DNA from 2 places in the Simplicispira sedimenti genome. Region 2 is predicted to be linked to the other one. Evidence: riboswitches for the same ligand, from Rfam matches in the RefSeq annotation. Region 2 holds a riboswitch; the other holds the start of a gene.
The links. Region 2 has a riboswitch for glycine ahead of gcvT (glycine cleavage system aminomethyltransferase GcvT). Riboswitches for the same ligand answer to the same signal wherever they lie in the genome.
Positions count from the first base shown of each region.

Region 1: it holds a riboswitch for glycine, as region 2 does, so the genes downstream of both, MJ602_RS08340 (D-amino acid dehydrogenase) here and gcvT (glycine cleavage system aminomethyltransferase GcvT) in region 2, are expected to answer to the same signal.

Region 1 is NZ_JAKVIJ010000006.1:79,119-87,025, reverse strand. Features, by position in the region: gene MJ602_RS08345 (EAL domain-containing protein) at 1-4,024, shown strand, start outside; gene MJ602_RS08340 (D-amino acid dehydrogenase) at 4,057-5,361, opposite strand; glycine riboswitch at 5,451-5,558, opposite strand; gene MJ602_RS08335 (YXWGXW repeat-containing protein) at 5,721-6,389, opposite strand; gene MJ602_RS08330 (hypothetical protein) at 6,542-6,922, opposite strand; gene MJ602_RS08325 (ABC1 kinase family protein) at 6,919-7,907, opposite strand, start outside.
Region 2 is NZ_JAKVIJ010000016.1:3,362-11,268, forward strand. Features, by position in the region: gene gcvP (aminomethyl-transferring glycine dehydrogenase) at 1-1,064, opposite strand, end outside; gene gcvH (glycine cleavage system protein GcvH) at 1,196-1,570, opposite strand; gene gcvT (glycine cleavage system aminomethyltransferase GcvT) at 1,626-2,762, opposite strand; glycine riboswitch at 2,807-2,930, opposite strand; glycine riboswitch at 2,944-3,042, opposite strand; gene MJ602_RS15195 (Lrp/AsnC family transcriptional regulator) at 3,296-3,754, shown strand; gene MJ602_RS15200 (electron transfer flavoprotein-ubiquinone oxidoreductase) at 3,816-5,504, opposite strand; gene MJ602_RS15205 (SDR family oxidoreductase) at 5,647-6,429, shown strand; gene MJ602_RS15210 (acyl-CoA thioesterase) at 6,426-6,848, shown strand; gene MJ602_RS15215 (peroxidase-related enzyme) at 6,913-7,488, opposite strand; gene pcaC (4-carboxymuconolactone decarboxylase) at 7,580-7,907, shown strand, end outside.

The sequences.
Region 1 (7,907 bases), on a different contig from region 2:
GGGACTGCCACAAGACCAGCGCTGGGGCGGTAGCGTGGTTCGCCTGTCCATGCAGGAGGCCGGGGGTGGCGGCGCCTTGTTGCAGTGGTTGGTCCCGGTGTACCAGCTGTCAGCGGCAGAGCCCAGGCTCTTGTCCTGGGTGAGATTGAGCATTTCGCCGCAGCGCTTCCTGTTCCCCGTGATCCAGACCTGGCCCACCTCCAGCCCCAGCGGTGAGACGCTGTTGGTGGTTCGCGATGGTGATCAGGCGGTGTTCATGAACGAACTGCGCCACCGCAGCGGTACAGCCATGAAGCTCCGGTTTCCGGTATCACGCAAGGATCTCCCGGCGGCCGTGGCCCTGCGCTCCGACGTTCCGGGGCAGGTGATCGGCCGGGACCACCGCGATGTTCCTGTCGTTGCCGCGTACCGTGGCGTGGCCGGCACCGATTGGCGCGTGGTGGCCAAGATCGACAGGGAGGAGGTGCTTGCACCAGTGCATGTGCTGGCATGGTGGGTGGCAGGTGTGATCACGCTGGCCATGCTGGCATTGGGCGTGGTGCTGGCATTGTTCTGGAGGCACATCCGTCAGACGCACCAATGGCGTGAATGGGTGCAGCGCCAGCGTACAGACCGGCTGATGGAGCAGTTTTTTTCCTTGCCCTTCGTAGGCATTGCGACCATTGATCTGGACAAGCGCGAGTGGGGGCGCATCAACCAGCAGTTTGTGGACATTGTGGGCCTGACCTTTGAGCGCATGCGAACCATGACGTGGGCGTCACTGGTGTCCGAGAAAGACAAACTGCGGGACCTGCGCGGCCTTGCGCGGGTCATCCAGGGGCGCCAGAGTGCGTATGCGGTGGATCGCAGCATCAAAAGGGGTGATGGATCCAGCGCCTGGGTCAACCTGCAGATCAGGCGGCTGACGGCGGCACAGGAGGGCGACAGTGCGCAGTGCGTGGTGGTGATACAGGACATCACTTCCAGGGTGCGTTCCGAGGCGCGCATCCAACGCCAGAAACGCCTGTATGCAACGCTGAGCGCTTGCAATCAAGCGATCGTGCAGAGTCCGGATGAGTCCGTATTGTTCGCTCACGTCTGTGAGGCGGCTGTGTGCCTGGGAGGGATGCAGTCCGCGTGGATTGGCAGGTACTCCCGAGACACGGGAGAAATGGTGGCGCTGGCCACCAGTGGCGTGCGTGGGCAGGACCTGCCCGGCCAGGGCACGGCGCGCACGGCATTGCGCGAAGACAGAGCGGTTTGGATCGACGGATTGTCTGGCTCGGCCCCCACAGTGGCCATCGCCTTGCACTGCGATGGGGCGGTGGATGCGGTGTTTGTCCTGGTGGCAGAGCCTGGACAGGCCTTTGATGACGAGGCCAAGCGCTTGCTCCTCGCCATGGCGGCGGACGTTGACTTTGCCCTGGGGTACTTTGCCAACGAGCGCCAGCGCAAACATGCCGAAAACAAGCTGCGGCAATCGCAGCAGCAACTGGAACTGGTGCTCAAGGGATCAACCGATGCGCCATGGGACTGGGATCTGTCTCGGCAGCGGCTGGAGTTCTCGGCCCAGGGATGGCACATGCTGGGCTATGGCATGGCGGACATGCCCTCGGGCCCTGTGCAGTGGAAGTCGCATGTCCATCGGTCCGATGTGTCGGTGTTGCTCAAGCTGCACGAGGAATTGCGCCACTCGGACGCCACGGTGGTAGTGCAAGAGTTGCGCTTGCAACACAAAAATGGTCACCATGTGCCTGTCCTCGCGCGCGGCTATGTCACGCGCGACGCGCAAGGCAAGGCGGTGCGGGTGACCGGCACGGTCATGGATCTGACCTTGCAGCACCAGACCCGCCGCTTGGAAGCCTTGCGCGCCTATGCGCTGGAGCTGATCGCCAACGAACGGGATGTGGGTCGCATCGTGACGCGGTTGCTCGCAAAGCTGGAGTCCGATCTGCCTGGCGCCCGTGCCACGGTCTGGCTGCTGGAGCAACAATCTGGCGTCTGGGCGCCGCGCACGGCTGCCATGGGCGGCATGCTCGAGGATGCCCGCAGTGCCCTGGCGTTGCGGCCCGGCTCCGATGCCTGGGGTGCGGTGGAGTGGGCTGCGGGCGTCGAGGAGCCGCCCGAACTGACCAACCCCGCGCTGCGCGGCGCCTTGCACTCGGTGGCCTTCGCCAGTGGCTGGACCCACTGCACGGCACTGCCCATACGTTCGGACAATGGTGTGGTGTTGGGCGTGTTGGACGTATTCAGCAAGCCCAAGGCAGCGTTGCGTGAGCATGACCGCACGCTGATCGATCGCGTATGCCATTTTCTGGGCAGTGGGTTGCAGCGCAAGGCCTTCGAGGCCCAGCAGCGCCTGGCCGCCGAGGTCTTCTCGCACAGCAACGACGGCATCACGGTGACGGATGCGCACCAAAAAATCCTGCTCACCAACCCGGCGTTCACCGCCATCACGGGCTACTCACTGGCGGAGGTCGCCGGGCGCAACCCCCGGGTATTGGCCTCGGGCAGGCATGACGGCGGTTTTTACAGCGAGATGTGGCGCCACATCCAGGCACACGGCCTGTGGCAGGGCGAAATCTGGAATCGGCGCAAGAACGGCGAGGTGTATCCCCAGTGGCTCACCGTCAGCCGCATCCAGGACGCCGAGGGGCAGACTACGCATTACATCGGCATTTTCTCGGACGTGAGCCAACGCAAGGCCGACGAGCAGCGCATCCGCTGGATGGCGCATTTCGACCTGCTCACCGGGTTGCCCAACCGCGCCCTGCTGGCCGACCGCTTTGCGCACGATGTCAGCATGGCCCAGCGCGCCAGCGAGCCGTTGGCGGTGCTGTTCATGGATCTGGACCATTTCAAGCACATCAACGATTCGCTGGGGCACGGCGTGGGCGATGAACTCCTGGTGGCTGTGGCGCGGCGCATGCATGAACAGGTGCGTGAACAGGACACCGTGGCCCGCATGGGGGGCGATGAGTTTGTGCTGGTGCTTCCGGGTACCGACAAGGACGGCGCCGCCCATCTGGCTGGCAAGCTGCTCGAGGCGGTGGCGGCGCCCTTGGTGGTGCGCGGCCATGAGCTCATGGTGACGCCGTCGCTGGGCATTGCCATGTATCCCGAGGACGGCGAAGACCTGGAAACCCTCTCGCAGCATGCCGACGTGGCCATGTACCGTGCCAAGCAGGAAGGGCGCAACGCCTACCACTTCTATTCCCCCGATATGCAGGCACAGGCAGCTCGCACCTTGCAGTTGGAAGGCGCATTGCGCCGTGCGCTGGAACGTGGGCAACTGCTGCTGCACTACCAGCCCCAGCGCCGCCTGAGCGATGACCGCATCGTCGGCGCCGAGGCCCTGATCCGCTGGGAGCACCCCGAATGGGGCATGGTGTCTCCGGCCGAGTTCATTCCCCTCGCCGAAAAAACCGGGCTGATCGTTCCTGTCGGCGAATGGGTGCTGCGCACGGCCGTGGCGCAAGTGGCGCGCTGGCGGGATGCCGGCCTGCCTGCGCTGACCATGTCCGTCAACATTTCTGCCGTGCAGTTCAGGCACCCGGATCTGCCCGGCCTGGTCAGCCAGGTGCTGAGCGAGGCGGGGGTCGATCCGGCCTGCCTGGAGCTGGAGCTGACCGAGGGCGTGGCCAGCGACGATCCCGAGCGCGCCGTGGAGATCATGGCTGACCTGCATGCGCGCGGCGTGCGCATGTCCATCGACGACTTCGGCACGGGGTATTCGTCGCTGAGCTACCTCAAGCGCTTCCAGGTGTACAAGCTCAAGATCGACCAGTCTTTCGTGCGCGACATCAGCGTCGATGCCGAGGACAAGGCCCTGGTCAGCGCCATCATCCACATGGCGTCCAGCCTGGGGCTGCAAACGATTGCCGAAGGCGTGGAGACCGAGGACCAGCGGCGTTTCCTGCAGGCGCAGGGCTGCGATGAAATCCAGGGCTACCTCTGCAGTCGCCCGCTGCCCGCCGCGGAGTGCGAACGCTTCTTGCGCACCCAACTGCGCCTGCCTTCCGCCGCAGCCACGACCATGGGGTGAGTGGCTGAACGGCGGCGTGCGGCGCTGCGGGATCAGACCGCAGGCAGCAACCGGGGCTGGGGCGTTTGCGGCATGCCGGTGAAGGCGAAATCCACCTCGGGCACGCGACCGCTCACGATGTCGGCCAGCGCCTTGCCCGAGCCGCAGGAATGCGTCCAGCCCAGCGTGCCGTGCCCGGTGTTGAGGAACAGGTTGGGCAGCTGGGTGCGGCCGATCAGTGGCACATTGCTGGGCGTGGCAGGGCGCAGGCCGGTCCAGAACTCGGCCCGCGTGGTATCGCCCGCGCCGGGGAAGAGCTGCTCGACGCGGCGCACGATGGCCTCGCAGCGTACCTGGTTCAGGTTGCGGTCGTAACCGTTGAGTTCGGCCGTGCCGGCAATGCGCAGGCGGTCGCCTTGTGCGCTGGTGTAGCGCGAGAACACCAGCTTGTACTCGTCGTCCGTCAGGCTCACCTGGTGCGCCAGGCGCGCATCCTTCACCGGCAGCGTGACCGAATAGCCCTTGGCCGGGTAGATGGGCAGGCGGATGCCCAGCGGCTGGGCCAACAGCGGGCTGAACGAGCCCATGGCGAGCACATAGGCGTCGCCGCGCATGCGCTCAAAGCGCCCCTCGGCGTTGGTCAGCTCCACATGGTCGATTTCGCCGCCCGCCGTGCGCAGCGCCGTGATGTGCGCGCCCATCTGGAAACGCACGCCGGCCTGCTTGCAGAGCTTGGCCAGCTCGCGCACGAACAGGTTGGCATCGCCCGATTCGTCCTCGGCCGTGTAGGTGGCCCCCGCCAGTTGCGGGCGGATGTGGCGCAGCGCAGGTTCGATGCGCACCGCCTCGTCGGCGCTGATGACCTGGCGCTCGCAGCCCAGCTGGCGCATCTGTTCGGCCGGGCCGAGCGCGCCGTCGAATTCCTTGGGGTCGGTATAGAAATGCAGGATGCCCTGCGTGCGCTGGTCGTACTGGATGCCGGTGTCGCGGCGCAACTGCTGCAGCGCGCTGCGGCTGTAGGTGCCCAGGCTGACGATCTGCCGGATGTTGTGGCGCGTGCGCTCGGGCGTGCAGTTGCGCAGGAAGGACAGCCCCCAGAGCCACTGGCGCATATCGGCACGCAGGCGGAACAGCAGAGGTGCGTCCTCCTGGCCCAGCCACTGCAGCACCTTGAGCGGTGCGCTCGGGTTGGCCCAGGGCTCGGCGTGGCTGACCGAGATCTGGCCGCCGTTGGCGAAACTGGTTTCCGCGCCCGGCGTGGCCTGGCGGTCGATGACGGTCACTTCGTGACCCTGTTGCTGGAGGTAGTAGGCCGAGGTCACGCCGAGCAAGCCGGCGCCGAGGACGATCACGCGCATTTTGAGAGCCTTTTAAGGTTCTGGCGCTTGTCAGGCGTGCGCGAGCAGCTATATTTTTGATAGCGTGCAGTTGGCGCGTCTGCCAAGCTGCCGCTCCCCCTGTCCTTGTTACCTGAGAGATTCACGCCGTGCCAACGCGGCACGGGGCTTGCTCCTTCGGTGCGCCACGGCTGTGGCGGCTCTCCAGACGGCTTTGATGATGGTGCAGTACGGAACCTGAGCGTGTATGGGAGTTTGCGCCTTCGGTGAGGCGGCATGGGCCGCCTGCTCTCCTGCATGGGCCATTCTAGGCGCGCGTGCTGGCTAATGCATCACAACAGATGCTTATGGGGCATCGGCCGCGCGCGTCGCGCAAGGCGTCAGTTGCGGTAGGGATTGCCCGGCTGCCGATCGTAGCGGTTGGGCACGCCATCGCGGTCCCGGTCGCCACGGGGATGGCCTCGGCCCCGGCCGTCGGGTGTCGGGTCGTGGCGGTTGGAGATGCCGTCGCCATCGCGGTCGCGGTCATAGCGGTTCGGCACGCCATCGCGATCCCTGTCACCGCGGGGGCGGCCTCGGCCATCGGGCGTCGGGTCATGGCGGTTGGAAATACCGTCGCCATCACGGTCCCGATCCCGATGGTCGGGTACACCGTCGCGGTCACGGTCCGCGTAGGGGCGGTGGGGCATGGGGCGGCCATCGGGCGTCGGGTCGTAGCGGTTGGGGATGCCGTCATGGTCGCGATCCCAGCCGCCCGGTTGCATGTGCCACTGGCCGCCGCGTTCCACCCACTCGGGCGCACGGTAGCGGTAGCCGGGGCGTGCCTTGATCCAATAGCCTTCTACCCACACATGATGGTGGCCGCGCCACTCCCAGTGGCCGGGCACCCAGACCATGTTGCGTCGGGGGGGCGGCATTACCTCGTAGCGCGGTGGCGGCGGGGCCGTCTGGATGACGATGGTGGCCGTGGTGCGGGCCTGCGCGGGGGCCGTGAATGCGCAAAGCGCCAGCAGGGCGATGGATGCCGCGGCGAGGGTGGTGCGTGCCATGGGGGTCTCCTCACAAGTGATTCCTTGCGGAACCGGAAGCTCTATCGTGCGGGAATTGCGTAAAGCCAATGTAGCTGTCCGGCGAAGAGTTGTGTAGGCATGTTTCCCGAAACGCTATTGGGCGGCGTTGCCGTGATATTTCGCACACAGCGTCAGCGCCAGCCCACCAGGGCACTGACCACCAGCAAGGCACACCAGGCCGGGTGCCTGCCCTTGGTGGCGAAGCCCACCAGCAGCGCGCAGGCCGGAAGGGCGAGCGTAGTGGTGTGGGCGACCCATGCCGCAAGATCCTGCTCCCAGGGGCCGCTCCCCAGGCGCCAGAGCAGTGCGCTCAGGGCCCAGCCCAGCACGGTCACCAGATGCCAGGAAGCCCACAGGATGCGCACCTGCCGCTCGCGCAAAACCGGGTACCCGGCCGTGGGAACAAGCCCGTGTGTGCGCAGCGTGCGAAAGACCAGGACTTCGCCAAGCACGGAATGGATCAGGCCGACCAGGGCGAGGCCTGCGGCTGCCAGGAGGAGCGGGTTGTTCATGGCAAGGAGCTTTCAATGGCGGTTTCAGGAATACCAGCGGCGCGGGTGTGCACCCGTGCCCCGAGCCGGGTGAGCAGGTGCATCAGGCCCATCCACATGCGATCGAACGCGGGCATCTCGCCCGGCACCTGCGCCAGATGGCGCCCCAGCACGCGCTGGTGCTCCGGGGGCGTGATGGGGGGCGGCTGCTTGGTGCTGAAATCGAAGACGGCCTGGGTGAAGGGCTCCAGCTGCCAGGCCTGCATGTCGGCCAAGGCCGGGGCCAGCTCGGCGCTGTAGGTTGCCAGTGCCAGGTCGGGCCCGGCCAGCCCCAGCGCCTGGTAGGCCTGCAGCACCAGGGCGTCACGCTGCGGGTCGGCGGCGGGGCGCAGCAGCGCCGACCAGGCGCGTGTCATCTGTGTCCGAAAGCCTTCCGAGAGCTCCCGCGTGCAGCCGAAGTCGAGCACGCCCACCGTGCCATCGGCGGCGAACAGGAAGTTGCCGGGGTGCGGGTCGGCATGCACCCGGCCGAGCCCGAAGATGCAGTGCATGAACCAGTCCCACAGGTGCTGGCCGGCCCGGTCGCGCAGCGCCTGCTGCGGCTGCGTGGCCAGCCAGGCGTCCAGGTGCAGCCCCGGCAGGTACTGCTGCGTGAGCACCTGGGCCCTGGTGTGCGACAGGAGGGGCCGCGCCATCGCCACGCCGGGCAGCGCGGCATGTTCGGCGAACCATTGCAGTTGCTCGGCCTCCTGCAGGTAGTCCACCTCGCGCAGCAGCGTGGCCTCGATCTCGTCCATCACGCTGTCCATCACCGGATCGGTGGGCAACGGCAGATCGGTGTGGGCCAGTGCACGCAGTGCCGCGCGCGCCAGTTGCATGTCGCTGGCGATGGTGGCGGCGATGCCGGGGTACTGCACCTTCACGGCCACCAGGCCCTCGCCAGGCAACTGTGCGCGGTGCACCTGGCCCAGGCTGGCGGCGGCGAAGGCAGTGGGCTCGAACTGCG
Region 2 (7,907 bases):
TACATGCTGGCGATGACGGCGGGCAGCACCTGCGCGGTGCAGATGTTGGAGGTGGCCTTCTCGCGGCGGATGTGCTGCTCGCGCGTCTGCAGCGCCAGGCGGTAGGCCGGCTTGCCGTGCACGTCCACGCTCACGCCCACCAGGCGGCCGGGCATGGAGCGCTTGAAGTCGTCGCGGCAGGCCATGTAGGCGGCGTGCGGGCCGCCCGCGCCCATGGGCATGCCAAAGCGCTGCGTGGTGCCGACCACGATGTCGGCGCCCATCTCGCCTGGGGTCTTGAGCAGCGTGAGCGCCAGCAGGTCGGCGGCCAGGATCAGCGCGGCGCCCTTGCCGTGGATGATGTCGGCGCTCATCTGCCAGTCGGCCAGCCAGCCGCTGGAGCCGGGGTACTGGTTGATGGCGGCAAAGTAGTCGTCCTGGCCGATGGCGGCCATCCATTCGTCGCCCGAGCGGACCACCTTGACTGTGAGGCCCAGCGGCGCGGCGCGCGTCTGGATGACCTCGATGGTCTGCGGGTGGCAGTCGCCGCTGACGATGAGGGTATTGCCCTTGGCCTTGACCGAGCGCTTGGCCAGCGTCATGGCCTCGGCGGCGGCGGTGGCCTCGTCGAGCATGGAGGCGTTGGCAATCGGCATGCCGGTGAGGTCGCACACCATGGTCTGGAAGTTGACCAGCGCCTCCATGCGGCCCTGCGAGATTTCGGCCTGGTAGGGCGTGTAGGCCGTGTACCAGGCGGGGTTCTCCAGGATGTTGCGCAGGATCACGCCGGGCGTGTGCGTGCCGTAGTAGCCCTGGCCGATGAAGCTCTTGAGCAGCTTGTTCTTGGAGGCGATCGCCTTGAGCTCGGCCAGCGCGGCGTTCTCGGTGGCCGGGGCCGGCAGGTCCATGGCCTGGCCGCGCGCGATGGAGCGCGGCACGATGCCGTCGATGAGGGCGCGGCGCGAGGCCTCGCCGATCACCGACAGCATGTGCGCTTCGTCGGCCGCGTCGATGCCGATGTGGCGGGGCAGGAACTCGGTGGTGTTTTCGAGTGCGGACAAGGGCAGGGCGGCGGGCATCTGCATGGCGGAACCAGTCTGGAGTGCTATTGAAATAGGAGCTGCTTGCGCCCGAATTCAGGCGGATTCAAATATTTTTGTATCTGAATGCGCCTGAATGCGTGCGCTGGCTGCTATGGTTTTTAAAGCCGGTGCGCTCAGGCGCTGGCAGAGAAGCTCGAATACGCGGTCTCGTCCATCAGGCCGTCGAGCTGGGCGGGCTCGGACAGCTTGACCTTGAAGAACCAGCCCGCGCCCAGCGGGTCGGAGTTGGCCAGCGACGGGTCGGCGCGCAGTGCCTCGTTCACTTCCACCACCTCGCCCGAAACGGGCATGTACACATCGGCAGCAGCCTTCACGGACTCGACCACACCGGCCACGTCGCCCTGGGCAAACGTGGTGCCCACGGCGGGCAAGTCCACGAACACCACGTCACCCAGGGCGTCCTGGGCGTGCAGCGTGATGCCGACCACGGCAGCGTTGGCATCAGCGGCGTTGATCCACTCGTGGTCTTTGGAATATTTGATGGTCATGGGAAAAGCTCCTGAAAGATGAAGGGAATCCGGAATGTAGCCTGCGCCAGGGGCGTTAGCCGCGGTAGTAGCGCGTGGGCACGAAGGGGGTGGCGCAGACCTCCATGGGCACGGCCTTGCTGCGCACGATGGCGTTGACGCGCGTGCCAACGGCGGCATGCTGGGCGTCCACATAGGCCAGGGCAATGGGTTTGTCGAAGCTCGGGCCGAGCAGGCCGCTGGTGACCTCGCCGATCTTCTGGCCGCCTTCGCTCTGCAGTTCGGTGTGCTCGCGCACGGGCACGCGCTCCAGGGCCACGAGGCCGACACGCTTGCGTGCCACGCTGGCGGGGTTGTCGAGCTGGGCCAGCACCTTGTCGGCACCGGGGAAGCCGCCGGCGCGCGCGCCGCCGGTGCGGCGCACCTTTTGCATGGCCCAGTTCAGCGCGGCCTCCACGGGCGTGGTGGTGGTGTCGATGTCGTTGCCGTAGAGGCACAGGCCGGCCTCCAGGCGCAGCGAGTTGCGTGCGCCCAGCCCGATGGGCTTGACCTCCGGTTGGGCCAGCAGCGCGCGCGCCAGGGTGTCGGCCTGCGCGGCGGGCACGGAGATCTCGAAGCCGTCTTCGCCGGTGTAGCCGCTGCGCGTAACGAAGCAGTCGCAGCCCGCGATCGTGAACTGGCCGCCGGTCATGAACACCAGCTTTTCCACGCCGGGCGCCAGGCGTGCCAGGGCCGTGGCGGCCTGCGGGCCCTGCAGGGCGAGCAGGGCATGGTCGGGCAGCGGAACCACCTGGCAGCGCTGGCCGATGCGCGCCTGGATGTGGGCGATGTCGCCCACCTTGCAGGCGCCGTTGACGATGACGAACAGCTCGTCCTGCGCCATGCGGAAGAACATCAGGTCGTCGATGATGCCGCCCTCGTCGTTCAGCAGCAGGCCGTAGCGCTGTTTGCCCACGGGCAGGTCGATCACGTCCACGGGCATCAGGCTTTCAAATGCGGCGGCGGCATCGGGGCCGACCAGGCGCAGCTGGCCCATGTGCGACACATCGAACAGGCCTGCGGCCTGGCGGGTGTGCAGGTGCTCGGCCATGAGCCCTGCGGGGTACTGCACGGGCATGGAGTAACCGGCGAACGGCACCATGCGGGCGCCCAGTTCGATGTGCAGCGCGTTGAGGGGCGTGGTGAGCAGGGGGGCGGCGGCAGGTGCGGACATAAGAACTCCAGGGCAAATGGGGGCCGTGGCACCAATGCCACGGGATTTGCCCTGCTGTCCGCTTTACCTGAGAGATTCACCGCTGCGCCCTGGCTGGCCCGCGCGGCTTGCTCCTTCGGTGGGTGGCCTGTGCGTTGCGCGCGGCCACCTCTCTCCAGCAAGGGAACGCCCGCATCCCTGCGGGCGGTTGCCAGTCCTTTTGCCTGAGCGTTCGGCGGGTGCCTGCGCCTTCGGCGGTGCTGCTCGCGGGTGGCGGAGCACTCTCTCCTGACGAAGGCGCGATTCTACCTGCAATGCCCGCCGCACCGCAGGGATTTTTGTCTGCGTCGGCCCCGGTGCAGGCCCCCAAAAGCAAGCGCCCCGACTGGCGGTAACCAGCCGGGGCCTTGGCATTTCATGCGTTCCGGTAAGAGCGCCTTGATGCAGCAAAGTATGCCAGGGGGTTGGCAGGCAAATTTGCTTTGTTTCCAGTAAATAGCCTTTGTTACAGCAAAATTTGCTCTCATGGCGTTGTGTGCAGAATAATCCGTGGCATGGACCGACTCGACAAAAAAATCCTCGCCGTACTGCAGGCCAACGCCCGCGCCAGCCTGCAAGAGATTGGCCAGGCCGTGGGCCTGAGCCCATCGCCCTGCTGGAGCCGCATCAAGAAGATGGAGGAGTCCGGGGTGATCGAGGGCTACACCGTGCGCCTCAACCCCCAGGCGCTGGATCTGGCCGACACCGTGCTGGTGCAGGTCACGCTCGACAGCCATTCCGACAACACGCTGGAGAAATTCGGCGAAACGCTGGCCAGCATTCCCGAGGTGATCGAGGCGCACCTGGTGTCGGGCGACTACGACTATCTGCTGCGTGTGGTGGTCAAGGACACGCGCGACTATGAGCGCCTGCTGCGCGAGAAGCTCTACAAGATCAAGGGCATTCGCCACAGCCGTTCCAGCTTTGTGCTGCGCACGCTGAAAAAAGCGGATCTGCCGTTGTCCGCTGTTTGAAATTCCAATAAAAAGGGCCTGCAACGCAGGCCCCTTCAGCGCGAAGCGCTATGGTTTTTGATTACATGCCCGAGTAATTCGGCCCCCCGCCCCCCTCGGGCGTGACCCACACGATGTTCTGCGTCGGGTCCTTGATGTCGCAGGTCTTGCAGTGCACGCAGTTCTGCGCGTTGATCTGCAGGCGCTTGTCGCTGCCTTCGCCCACAAACTCGTACACCCCGGCCGGGCAGTAGCGTGCCTCGGGGCCTGCGTATTGGGCCAGGTTGATCTTCACCGGCACGCTGGCGTCCTTGAGCGTCAGGTGCGCCGGTTGGTTCTCTTCGTGGTTGGTGTTGCTGATGAACACGCTGCTCAAGCGGTCGAAGGTCAGCTTGCCGTCGGGCTTGGGGTACTCGATGGGCTTGCACTCGCTGGCGGGCTTGAGGTACTGGTGGTCGGCCTTGTCACGGTGCAGCGTCCAGGGCATGTGCCCGCGCAGCACGAACTGCTCGAAGCCGTTCATCAGCGTGGCGGTGGTCAGGCCGTACTTGAACCAGTTCTTGAAATTGCGGTCCTTGTTCAGCTCGGTGTAGAGCCAGCTTTCCTCGAAGGCCTTGGGGTAGGCGCTGAGTTCGTCGTGCTGGCGCCCAGCCGTGACGGCCTCGTAGGCGGCTTCGCCTGCGAGCATGCCGGTCTTGATGGCAGCGTGGCTGCCCTTGATGCGGCTGACATTGAGGTAGCCCGCGTCGCAGCCGATGAGCGCGCCGCCGGGGAACACGGTCTTGGGCAGGGAGTTCAGGCCGCTGGCGTTGATGGCGCGCGCGCCATAGGACAGGCGCTTGGCGGTGACTTCGCCCTGCTCGTTCTCGAAGTAGTAGCGGATGTTGGGGTGGGTCTTCCAGCGCTGGAATTCCTCGAACGGGCTCAGGTAGGGGTTGGTGTAGCCCAGGCCGGTGACGAAGCCCACGGCCACCTTGTTGCCTTCCAGGTGGTACAGGAAGGCGCCGCCGTAGGTGTCGTTCTCCATGGGCCAGCCGGCGGTGTGCATCACAAAGCCGGGCTGGTGTTTCTTGGGGTCGATTTCCCACAGTTCCTTGATGCCGATGCCAAAGCTCTGCGGGTCGCGCCCTGCGTCGAGCTGGTACTTGGCGATGACTTGTTTGCCCAGGTGGCCGCGTGCGCCTTCGGCAAAGATGGTGTATTTGCCCAGCAGTTCCATGCCGAGCTGGAAGTTGTCGGTGGGCTCGCCGTCCTTGCCGATGCCCATATTGCCGGTGGCCACGCCCTTGACGGAACCGTCATCGTTGTAGAGCACTTCGGCGGCGGTGAAGCCGGGGAAGATTTCCACGCCCAGGGCCTCGGCCTGTTCGCCCAGCCACTTGGTGACCGCGCCCAGGCTGACGATGTAGTTGCCGTGGTTGTGCGCAAACGGCGGCAGGAACATGTTGGGCACGCGAAAGGCCGAGCGCTCGCTCAAAAAGCTGTAGGCGTCGTCGGTGACGGGCTGGTTCAGGGGGGCGCCTTTTTCCTTCCAGTCGGGGATGAGTTCGGTCAGCGCCTTGGGGTCCATGATGGCGCCCGAGAGGATGTGCGCGCCGGGCTCCGAGCCTTTTTCCAGCACCACGACCGAGACGTCCTGGCCGCGCTCTGCTGCCAGTTGCTTGATGCGGATCGCTGTGGACAGGCCCCCTGGGCCCCCACCAACGACCACCACGTCGTATTCCATGGACTCGCGGGGGCCAAACTGGGCGAGGATTTCTTCGTTTGTCATGTGCTTCTCGTCGGGCGTTTGATAATGGGGCAGATTGTCTGCAAACAGGGGGCACAGCCACTGTCCGGCGGGTGACTGATTGTATGCAAGGAATACAGACAATCGAACGACCGTTCTATTTTGTTCAGTGGAGGGACTCTAAATGGCCTACAACATCGATCTGTCCGGTCGCATTGCCTTTGTTACCGGCGCGTCCAGCGGCCTGGGTGCGCAGTTTGCCCGAACCCTGGCACGTGCCGGCGCAGGGGTGGTGCTGGCGAGCCGCCGTATCGAAAAACTCAAGGAGCTGCGCGCACGCATCGAAGGCGAGGGCGGCGACGCCCATGTGGTCGAACTGGACGTGACCGATCACGACTCCATCAAGGCCGCCGTGGCGCACGCCGAGACCGAAATGGGCTCGATCGACATTCTGGTCAACAACTCGGGCGTGAGCACCACGCAGCGCCTGCAGGATGTCGCGCCGGAGGACTACGACTACGTCTTCGACACCAACGTCAAGGGCGCGTTCTTCGTCGCGCAAGAGGTGGGCAAGCGCATGCTGGCGCGCTCGCAGGGCGCGGCGCCGGGCAGCTTTACCGGTGGGCGCATCATCAACGTGGCGTCCATGGCGGGGCTCAAGGTGCTGCCGCAGATTGGGGTGTACTGCATGAGCAAGGCCGCCGTGGTGCACATGACGCGCGCCATGGCCATGGAGTGGGGGCGCTTTGGCATCAACACCAACGCCGTCTGCCCCGGCTACATCGACACCGAGATCAACCACCACCACTGGAACACCGAGCAGGGCAAGAAGCTCATGGCCATGCTGCCGCGCAAGCGTGTGGGCCAGCCGCAGGATCTGGATGCGCTCATCGTCATGCTGGCCAGCGACCAGAGCCACTTCATCAACGGCGCCATCATTGCGGCGGACGACGGATTCGCGGTATGAAGATTGCGCTACCCGAGCAGCGCAAGCTGGTGCATGACATGGTGCTGTCCATTCGCTGGGGCGACATGGACGCCATGGGGCACGTGAACAACACGGTGTATTTCCGCTACATGGAGACGGTGCGCATCGAGTGGATGCGTGCCGTGGGATGCGACCCCGACCCGCAAGGACAGGGGCCGGTCATCGTCAACGCTTTCTGCAACTTCTACCGGCAACTCGAATACCCGGGCGATGTGCGGGTCAAGCTGTATGTCAGCGACCCTGGGCGCACCACCTTCGAGACCTGGTGCACCATGGAGCGCACCGATCAGCCCGGCGTGGTCTGCGCCGAAGGCGGGGCCACCACCATCTGGGTGGACTTTCCGCAGCAAAAAGCCGAGACCCTGCCCGACTGGATGCGGGCACTGGTGACCCCGTGATTTGAAGCATTTTTGGCTACTAGCGCCCTGAAATAGGGCGCTAGTAGCTATCAAATAAATAGCATCACTTCTGCCTGGGCACCCGGCCCATCAGGTAGAACTCGGGGTTGGGCTGCATGCCTGCAAAACTGGCCATGCGGTTGGACAGACCAAAGAAAGCCGTGATGGCGGCGATGTCCCAGATGTCCTCATCGTCCAGGCCGTGGGCGTGCAGGGCGCTGAAGTCGGCGTCCTCGATTTCGTGCGAGCGCAGGCACACCTTCATGGCGAAGTCGAGCATGGCGCGTTGGCGCGGCGTGATGTCGGCCTTGCGGTGGTTCACGGCCACCTGGTCGGCCACCATCGGCTTCTTCTCGTAGATGCGCAGGATGGCGCCATGCGCCACCACGCAGTACAGGCACTGGTTGGCGGCGCTGGTGGCGGTCACGATCATTTCGCGGTCGCCCTTGGTCAGATTGCCTTCCTCCTTGAGCATCAGGGCATCGTGGTAGGCAAAAAAGGCGCGCCACTCCGCGGGTCGGCGGGCAAATGCCAGAAACACGTTGGGAATGAAACCCGCCTTTTCCTGCACCTCCAGGATGCGGGTGCGGATGTCTTCGGGCAGGTCGTCCAGTGCGGGGAAGGGGTAGCGTGGGCTCATGGTGGTCGTGTGCTTCAAGGTGAGGGGGAAAGAAACCATGATACGTTTCCTGCCGAATCATCCCACCCAAAAACCATAGGAACACAGCACCATGAACGCAGCACAGCAGCAGCAATACGACCAGGGCCTGACCACGCGCAAGCAGGTCATGGGCGAGGACTTTGTGGCCCGCGCCCTGGCCGGGATCACACCGTTCACCGCACCCATCCAGGAGCACATCACGCGCGCGGCCTGGGGCGACGTGTGGCAGCGCGACGGCCTGGACCGCAAGACACGCAGCCTGGTCACTGTGGCCATGCTCACGGCCCTGGGGCGCCCGCACGAGCTCAAGGGCCATGTGCGCGGGGCGCTGAACAATGGTGCCTCGGTGCAGGAAATCCAGGAAGTGCTGCTGCACGCGGCCATTTACTGCGGCGTGC